Regions from separate parts of the Mesorhizobium sp. CC13 genome, predicted to be linked through region 2. Evidence: predicted binding sites of a transcription regulator. Region 2 holds the regulator's gene; the other holds the start of a gene.
The links. Region 2 encodes HrcA, which represses chaperone genes, less so after heat shock. Its sites were predicted from a motif close to GTTAGCACTCNCNNNNNGNGAGTGCTAAC; they were not measured.

Region 1: PV773_RS06215 (co-chaperone GroES) is a predicted target of HrcA. The motif match lies at 2,172-2,200, and genes of this name have one in related genera.

The regions. Positions count from the first base shown of each region.
Region 1 covers NZ_JARDJI010000003.1:83,713-88,093, forward strand. Annotated here, with positions in the region: gene PV773_RS06185 (transglutaminase family protein) at 1-178, opposite strand, end outside; gene PV773_RS06190 (DUF1488 domain-containing protein) at 189-464, opposite strand; gene PV773_RS06195 (hypothetical protein) at 461-787, opposite strand; gene PV773_RS06200 (hypothetical protein) at 790-1,026, opposite strand; gene PV773_RS06205 (hypothetical protein) at 1,125-1,493, opposite strand; gene PV773_RS06210 (hypothetical protein) at 1,490-1,750, opposite strand; gene PV773_RS06215 (co-chaperone GroES) at 2,253-2,570, shown strand; gene groL (chaperonin GroEL) at 2,621-4,258, shown strand.
Region 2 covers NZ_JARDJI010000021.1:28,631-33,011, reverse strand. Annotated here, with positions in the region: gene PV773_RS21580 (LysE family translocator) at 1-84, opposite strand, end outside; gene PV773_RS21575 (Hsp70 family protein) at 294-1,550, shown strand; gene PV773_RS21570 (hypothetical protein) at 1,621-1,806, opposite strand; gene hrcA (heat-inducible transcriptional repressor HrcA) at 1,830-2,900, opposite strand; gene rph (ribonuclease PH) at 3,046-3,762, shown strand; gene PV773_RS21555 (VOC family protein) at 3,955-4,365, shown strand; gene rdgB (RdgB/HAM1 family non-canonical purine NTP pyrophosphatase) at 4,365-4,381, shown strand, end outside.

The DNA of each region.
Region 1 (4,381 bases), on a different contig from region 2:
GGCGACAACGGTTGCCGAACAGATCGCGATAGGTCGATACCGGTATGTCGGGATTAGTGAATGTCATTTCCGGGGCCCTGATGTCGGCGGCGCGGTCCTCATGGACCGATAGCAGGCAGACCAGGGCCGTGGGCTGCTGGCATGTCAACGTGATCTCATAGCCATAGCGGATCAGCATGGAAAACCGCCTAGCGGAAATCCGCGGCGGTCAGCGTGTAGGAATCGCGGCGGCCGTGCGAATAGGCCTTGCACGCGACATCGTAGATGGTTGTGCGCAAGGCGTCGAAAGCCGACAGGCACCTGGCTTCCAGCGTCCCCGCCTCGCGTCTAGCGGCATCCGACTTCGTCAGCGCACCCGCCTCGATAAAGAAGCGGATCTGGAACATGCCGTCGTGGCCCATGAAGCGCACGGCGTTGCGCGCTTCGTCGAAGCTGCGGCTTGGGTTGGGAAAGGCCAGCGTCATGACCTGCGCTCCGCCGGTTTCGGGATTGTTCTGAAGGGCGAGAGTTCAATGCGTTCCCTGCGGCGCTCGGCGTTGCGAAGGTTGAGACACAACATGCCGCTGGTTGCATCCAGACGGCTCAGGCCGGTCATGGCATCGCCGCCGAAGCGCGCCGGAATGCCGGTAAAGACATGATAGATCGTCCAGGAACGGTCGGCTTCGATACGGCGGCCATATTGATGGTGCATGGAATCCTGACCGGGCGCGCCGCCTTCGTTTTCCCAGACGCTGATCGCGGCTGCAATTCGCTTCCGTTCAGTCTCCTTGAGGTGCTGCATATTCATGATCATTGCCTTCCTTCGTCCACCGCTTCCGAGCCGATGATGCCGCAGTAGTGCATTCTGCCGTTCGGGTCGGTGATCGTCATGGAGTCGGGACGCTGTGGCATGTCGAGGGTCCGCGCCAACAGCCGCGCGGCTGCGATGGCGCCGTCGAGATCGTCGAGTTCCACGGTTTCACGACCGATGACGGCATGTGCATCGTCCGCGTCGCGGGTCCTGTAAAACTCGATCATGATCTTCATCGTTCCTGCCCACTGGTCTCGCCGATCGCGGTTATCAGCCCTTGCCGCGCGAAGCGTTGCTGTTCGCGGCGAGCTTTATTTGTTTACCGAACGTGCTTTCAGGCTTGGGCGGCGCCTTTTCCTGCTTCGGCTTCCTGATTTCGCGATTGCTGCGTTTCTGTCCCTTGGCCATGGCCGAACGTCCTTTCGATGAGGGTTGCGCCTTCGCTGAATTGCGAGGCGCGGGCCGGTTCGAGGCTATCCTGTGTCGTCACCCGCTCATGCCGCTCGCCATCGCTGCGGATGCGGTATTGCGGTGAATCTCCCCTCGGCGGGAGTGTGCCGGTGATGTAGTAGACCTCCGAGGTTTTCGGGAATGTGCCGAAATTGCCGCGCAGGTGAACGGCCTGGCCTACTGCAAAAAGATGGGTTGCAGCGACAGGTCGGATCGGATGGACGCCGGATTGCCGGGCGCTTGCATAAGTCATGGTTGTCTGTCCTTTTCGAGTGCGGCGTCGAGATCCGCCGGATTGATCGGCACCATCTGCTGCGTTAATCCGTGCATTCCGATGCCAGGCAAGTGAATGAAAGCGCCGACACGTCGCCAGCCAAGCAAAGAGGCGCCCTCGATCGCTTCCTCGTCATGGTCGACGTGATAGTCGCCGGCTGGTTGCAGCGTATCGAACTCAGGCAGCCTGAACGGCGCGGAAAAATGGACGACGGTCTGTGTGGTACGGCTGGCCATGGTTGCGATTTCCGCAGGAGCACGCAAAGGCGCCTCCTGCATTGTTCCCATCCGAACCGGAACGATGCCGACGCTGCCAGTACATCCGTGGTCAGCGCCGGCGTTCATTCCGAGGTTCGAACGGAACGACACATGCGCCGGATTGGCGCAATAAAGCCGCTATCGAGAATTCGGTAGTGAATGGCGGGTCTCTGACACCGCTAAAGCCAAATCGGCCAAATCAACGAGCCACGTATATGCGCTTCAATTGAGCTGCGAACAAGGCGCGGAATAATTTTTATTTATGGACACGAATTAAAAATCTCAATTTACGTAAAATAAACAATCGCTTGAAACCAAAATACGGCCCTTGAAAAGTGATAATTTCTGAAAATTATTTCAGATAGTCAGAGAGAATATTTTGAAATACGCAAGAATTAATTTTGGCAATCCTATCAATCGAGTGCCAAACGCCCTATGTTGGTGACGTGGCAGCCCTACGCGCGGCCGCAGAAAGACCCCAATGAAATTCCGGCCACTCCACGACCGCGTCGTCATCCGGCGTGCGGAAGGTGATTTGAAATCCAGAGGCGGGATCATCATTCCCGACACGGCAAAGGAAAAGCCGCAGGAAGGCGAGGTGGTCGCCGCCGGACCTGGTTCTCGGGACGAAAACGGCACCCTGATCCCGCTCGACGTCAAGGCGGGCGACTTCATCCTGTTCGGCAAATGGTCCGGCACCGAGGTCAGGATCGACGGCGAGGACCTCCTGATCATGAAGGAGGCTGACATCATGGGCATCGTCGAAAAGGCCGGAGCCGCCGCCGACAAGGCCGCCTGACCGCGCTCATTCAAGATTGGCCTCATTCAAGAATCGATTGGACAAACATCATGTCTGCCAAGGAAATCAAATTCTCCACCGATGCCCGCGACCGAATGCTGCGCGGTGTCGAACTGCTCAACAATGCCGTCAAGGTGACGCTTGGACCCAAGGGGCGCAACGTCGTCATCGACAAGGCCTATGGCGCTCCGCGCATCACCAAGGATGGCGTCACGGTCGCCAAGGAGATCGAGCTCGCCGACAAGTTCGAGAATATGGGCGCGCAGATGGTGCGCGAGGTGGCCTCCAAGACCAACGATCTTGCCGGCGACGGCACCACGACCGCGACAGTGCTTGCCGCCTCGATCCTGCGCGAAGGCGCCAAGCTTGTCGCCGCCGGCATGAATCCGATGGATTTGAAGCGCGGCATCGACCTCGGCGTCGCCGCCGTCGTCAAGGAAATCCAGGCGCAATCGAAGAAGGTCAAATCGTCCAGTGAGATCGCCCAGGTCGGAACCATCGCAGCCAATGGCGACGCATCGGTCGGTGAAATGATCGCCAAGGCCATGGACAAGGTCGGCAACGAGGGCGTCATCACGGTCGAGGAAGCCAGGACGGCCGAGACCGAACTCGACGTCGTCGAGGGCATGCAGTTCGACCGCGGCTACCTGTCTCCGTATTTCGTGACCAACGCAGAGAAGATGCGCGTCGAGATGGAGGATCCTTACATCCTCATCCACGAGAAGAAGCTCGGCAATCTTCAGGCCCTGCTGCCGATCCTCGAGGCGGTGGTGCAGAGCGGTAAGCCGCTGCTGATCATTTCGGAGGACGTCGAGGGCGAGGCGCTCGCAACGCTGGTCGTCAACAAGCTGCGCGGCGGCCTGAAGGTCGCCGCCGTCAAGGCGCCAGGCTTCGGCGACCGGCGCAAGGCCATGCTGGAAGACATCGCGGTGCTTACCGCCGGCCAGATGATCTCAGAGGACCTCGGTATCAAGTTGGAAAACGTCACATTGGACATGCTTGGGCGGGCCAAGCGCGTCGTGATCGAGAAAGACACGACGACGGTGATCGACGGTGCCGGCGACAAGGCAGGCATTGCCTCGCGCATCACCCAGATCAAGGCGCAGATCGAGGAAACAACCTCGGACTACGACAAGGAGAAGCTGCAGGAGCGGCTGGCCAAGCTAGCCGGCGGCGTCGCGGTGATCCGCGTCGGCGGCGCGACCGAGACCGAAGTCAAGGAGAAGAAGGACCGCATCGACGATGCGCTGAACGCCACGCGCGCGGCGGTCGAGGAAGGCATCGTCCCGGGTGGCGGCGTCGCGCTGTTGCGTGCAAGGACCGCGCTGGCCTCGGTGACAGGCGCCAATGCGGACATCAGCGCCGGTGTCTCGATCGTGCTCAGGGCGCTGGAGGCCCCGATCCGGCAGATCGCCGAGAACGCCGGCGTCGAGGGTTCCATCGTCATCGGCAAGCTCACCGACAGCAAGGATCGCAACCAGGGCTTCGACGCGCAGACGGAAACCTATGTCGACATGATCAGGGCCGGCATCGTCGATCCCGCCAAGGTGGTGCGCACCGCCTTGCAGGATGCCGGCTCGATCGCCGCCCTGCTGATCACGGCGGAAGCGATGATCGCCGATATCCCGGCGAAGGATTCCGCCGCCTCGGCAGCCGGAAACGGCGGCATGGGCGGAATGGGCTACTAGGCGCATCGACAGTCGCGGATGCCAGGGATGGCATCTCCCGATTTCGCATTTCGTTTCAGGCCGTCGCGCCCAAACCGACATGCGAAGGCAGTGCCTCAACCTTCCGCCGGCGGCGGAGGGTAA
Region 2 (4,381 bases):
CACGAGTGCGGTCACGCCGGGGCCCGGTATGGCCGCGGCAATGGCGAGCGCGCCGCTATAGGCGAGAAATCCTGCAAGCGTCATCGGAACAGCCTGATTGTCGGTTGATCGCCGGCTCTATGGCACAAATGCCGTTTCCAGCAAATGTCGCGTCGCTTGGGCCAGCGATCACATTTTGCCGAAATCGCCGTTTCGGTCATCGACATGTCATGCCTGCTCGTGTACGCGCACGGTCCCGCTGCGGCCTCATTGCTCAGGCCGCCCGTTCACGCAGCAAGATTCAGGATATTCAGATGCGACCGGCTTACGGCGGCATAGACTTCGGCACTTCCAATTCCACCGTCGGCGTCATCGAGAACGGCCGGCCGCGCCTCGTTGCGCTGGAGGGCGAGAGCGTCACCCTGCCGTCGGCCATCTTTTTCAACTTCGAGGACGACAACACCGCCATGGGCCGCCGCGCCATCGGCGAGTACACCGATGGCGCCGAGGGCCGCCTGATGCGCGCCCTGAAGAGCGTTCTCGGCTCGTCCCTGGTGCACGAGAAGACGCGCATCAAGGCCAGGCAGATCGCCTTCACCGACATCATCGGCATGTTCGTCGGCCACCTCAAGGACAAGCTCGAAGGCCATGTTGGCGAAGCGGTCGAAAACGTCGTGCTCGGCCGTCCGGTCCAGTTCGTCGACGAGGACGCCAAGGCCGATGCCGAAGCTCAGGGCGAGCTCGAAAAGGCCGCCCGCAAGCAGGGCTTCAAGCACATCGACTTCCAGTTCGAACCCATCGCTGCCGCCCTCGACTACGAGCGCACGGTTGCCGGCGAGGAACTGGCGCTCATCGTCGACATGGGCGGCGGCACCTCCGACTTCTCCATCGTCCGCGTCTCGCCCGAGCGCGCGGCCGCCCCCGAACGCAAGGCCGACATCCTCGCCAACCGCGGCGTCCACATCGGCGGCACCGATTTCGACCGCTTGCTCTCGATCGCCCATGTCATGCCCGAGCTCGGCTATCTGACGCCGACCAAGGACGGCAAGCGCAACCTGCCGGCCGGCTACTTCATCGACCTGGCAACGTGGCAGCGCATCAACCTGCTCTATACCCCCAAGGCCAAGCTCGACCTGCGCCAGATCCGCTTCGAGGCGGCCCGGCCCGACCTGGTCGACCGCATGATCGAGGTGGTCGAGCAGCGTTTCGGCCACGCGCTCGCGACCCGGGTCGAAAAGGCCAAGATCGAGCTCACCGACGCCGACCGCGCCACCGTCGAGGTCGACCTGCCGGCTGCGCATTTCTCCGCTTCCTTCACCCGCGGGCAGCTGGAAGACACGATCCGCACCGAGGTCGGCCGTGTCACCGCCACCGTCGCCGACACGCTGACCGAGGCCGGCGTGCGCGCCGAGGACATCACCGCCGTGTTCCTGACGGGTGGCTCGACCGCCATCCCGCTGGCACGCCAGAGCATCCTCGAGCTCGTCCCCGGCGCCAAGGTGGTGCAGGGCGATGCCTTCGGCAGCGTCGGGATGGGGCTCGCGCTCGATGCCCAGCGCAAGTTCGGCTGACTGGACCCGCGTCGAAGCATGATCTTGCGCCGGGTCGAGCCCGGCGCTTCATGAAGCGAAGCAGCGGCGGCTATGAAAGGTCGGCGTCGAGGCGCCGTTCGAGTTCGACCAGGTCCTGCGGCAGCGGCAGGCCTTGCGCGCGCAGCTCGGCGAGCTTCTCGCGGATCTGCTCCTGCAGCTCGTGGGCGTCCTCGGGCTGGTTGACCATTTCCTGAAACAGGACCGCGATCTGGGCCTTGATCTGTTCGAGCGCCATCTGGGTCTCCCCTGGCTGTGCGGCTATCGCAGCATGCGCGAAATAAGCTGCGCCGTATAGTCCACCATCGGCACGATGCGCGCATAGTTGAGCCGGGTCGGGCCGATGACGCCGAGCGCGCCGACGACGCGGGCGTCCTTGTCGCGATAGGGTGCCACCACCAGCGACGAGCCCGAAAGCGAGAACAGCCGGTTTTCCGAGCCGATGAAGATGCGCACGCCGGAGCCCTCCTCGGCGAGGTCGAGCAGCTGGATCAGCCCGTCCTGCGTCTCCATGTCCTCGAACAGGTGCTTGAGCAGCTCGATGTCGGCCTGGGCGGTGACGTTTTCCAGCAGGTTGGCGCGGCCGCGCACGATGAGGCGGGCCGGCAGGCCGCTGTCGGCCCCGGCCCAGACGGCGAGGCCCTTCTCGACCAGCTGCTGCGACAGCGTGTCGAGCGCTGCCTTGGTCTCGTCCTTGAGGCGGGCGATCTCGGTGCGCGCCTCGGCCAGCGTGCGGCCGCGGATATGGGCGTTGAGGAAGTTGGTGGCCTCCTGCAGCTGGGACAGCGTGACCCCCAGCGGCAGCTCGACGACGCGGTTCTCGACGTCGCCGTTCTGCGACACCAGCACCACGAGCGCCCGCGACGGCTCCAGCTGGATGAACTCGATGTGCTTGAGCGGCACCTCGTTCTTGGTGGCGAGCACGAGGCCCGCGCCGCGCGACAGGCCCGACAGCATCTGGCTCGCCTCGGTCAGCATGTGCTCGAGCGAGGCGCCGTCGCCCGAGGCCTTGACCTGGGCGTCGATGGTGCGGCGTTCCTCGTCGGAGAGGTCGCCCAGTTCCATGAAGGCGTCGACGAAGAACCTGAGGCCCTTCTGCGTCGGCAGGCGGCCGGCGGAGATGTGCGGCGCATAGACGAGGCCAAGATGTTCGAGGTCGCTCATGACGTTGCGCACGGTGGCCGGCGACAGCGACGAGGGCAGCATGCGCGACAGGTTGCGCGAGCCCATCGGCTCGCCGTCGCGCAGGTAGGATTCGACGATGCGCCGGAAGATGTCGCGCGAGCGCATGTCGAGGGACTGCAGGCTGGGGTCGGTAACCGCTTTGGTCATCTTCTTCTTGGTCTCCGCCTCGAATGATATAGACAGCGCCGGCCCGAACACAACCATGGTCCGGCTTGCCGGTTTTCCTTTGCGCTCCCGTGGGCATGGGGCTACAAGCCGGCGACATCTGCCAAATTCCTGAGAAAGAACCCGCATGCGCCCCTCCAAACGCCAGTTCGACGAAATGCGCGCCATCTCCTTCGAGCGCAACGTGTCCAAGCACGCCGAAGGCTCGTGCCTGGTCAAGTTCGGCGACACGCATGTGCTGTGCACGGCGAGCCTCGAGGAGAAGGTGCCGGGCTGGATGCGCAATTCCGGCAAGGGCTGGGTCACGGCCGAATACGGCATGCTGCCGCGTTCGACCGGCGAGCGCATGCGCCGCGAGGCATCGGCCGGCAAGCAGGGCGGACGCACGCTGGAGATCCAGCGGCTGATCGGCCGCTCCTTGCGCGCCGTGGTCGACATGCAGGCCTTGGGCGAGCGCCAGATCACCGTCGACTGCGACGTGATCCAGGCCGACGGCGGCACGCGCACGGCGTCGATCACCGGCGCCTGGATTGCCCTTCACGATTGCCTGCGCTGGATGGAAGCGCGCCAGATGGTCAGCGTCGACAAGGTGCTCAAGGACCATGTCGCGGCCATTTCCTGCGGTATCCATGACGGCCAGGCGGTGATCGACCTCGACTATCTCGAGGATTCCGCGGCTGGCACCGACGCCAACTTCGTCATGACCGGCAAGGGCGGCATCGTCGAGATCCAGGGCACCGCCGAGGGCGTTCCGTTCTCGGAGGAGGAGTTCCTGCAGCTGATGGGCCTCGCCCGCAAGGGCATCTCGCGGCTGGTCAGCCTGCAGCAGATGGCGGTGGCGTAAGCAACGAAGGCGATGACGTCGCACCTAGACACCCCCCTCTGGCCTGCCGGCCATCTCCCCCGCAAGGGGGGAGATCGGCAGCTCAACTGCGGGCGATCCTGTTGCGATTTCGACGTTGAGGCGGTGCGGCTGCCACAGCCAATCTCCCCCCTTGCGGGGGAGATGGCCGGCAGGCCAGCGGGGGGTGTCTAGGTGCAGCCCTCCGCCATCCTCGAATCCGCCCTCTATGTCGCCGATCTCGACGCCGCGGAGAAATTCTACGGCGAGGTGATGGGGCTGACGCGGATCGCCAGGGTGGAAGGCCGCCACGTGTTCTTCCGTTGCGGCCAGGGCGTGCTTTTGCTGTTCAACGCGGACGCCACGCGCCAGCCGCCGAAGCCCGACGCCAGGCTGCCGGTGCCGCCGCATGGCACGACTGGCCAGGGCCATCTCTGCTTTGCCGGCACCGCAAGCGAGATCGAAGACTGGAAGCAGCGGCTCGAGGGCGAGGGCATCGCCATCGAAGCCGATTTCGAGTGGCCGAACGGCGGCCGCTCCATCTATTTTCGCGATCCCGACGGCAATTCGCTGGAGATCGCCGAACCGAGAATCTGGGGACTTTGATGCGTGAACTCGCCGA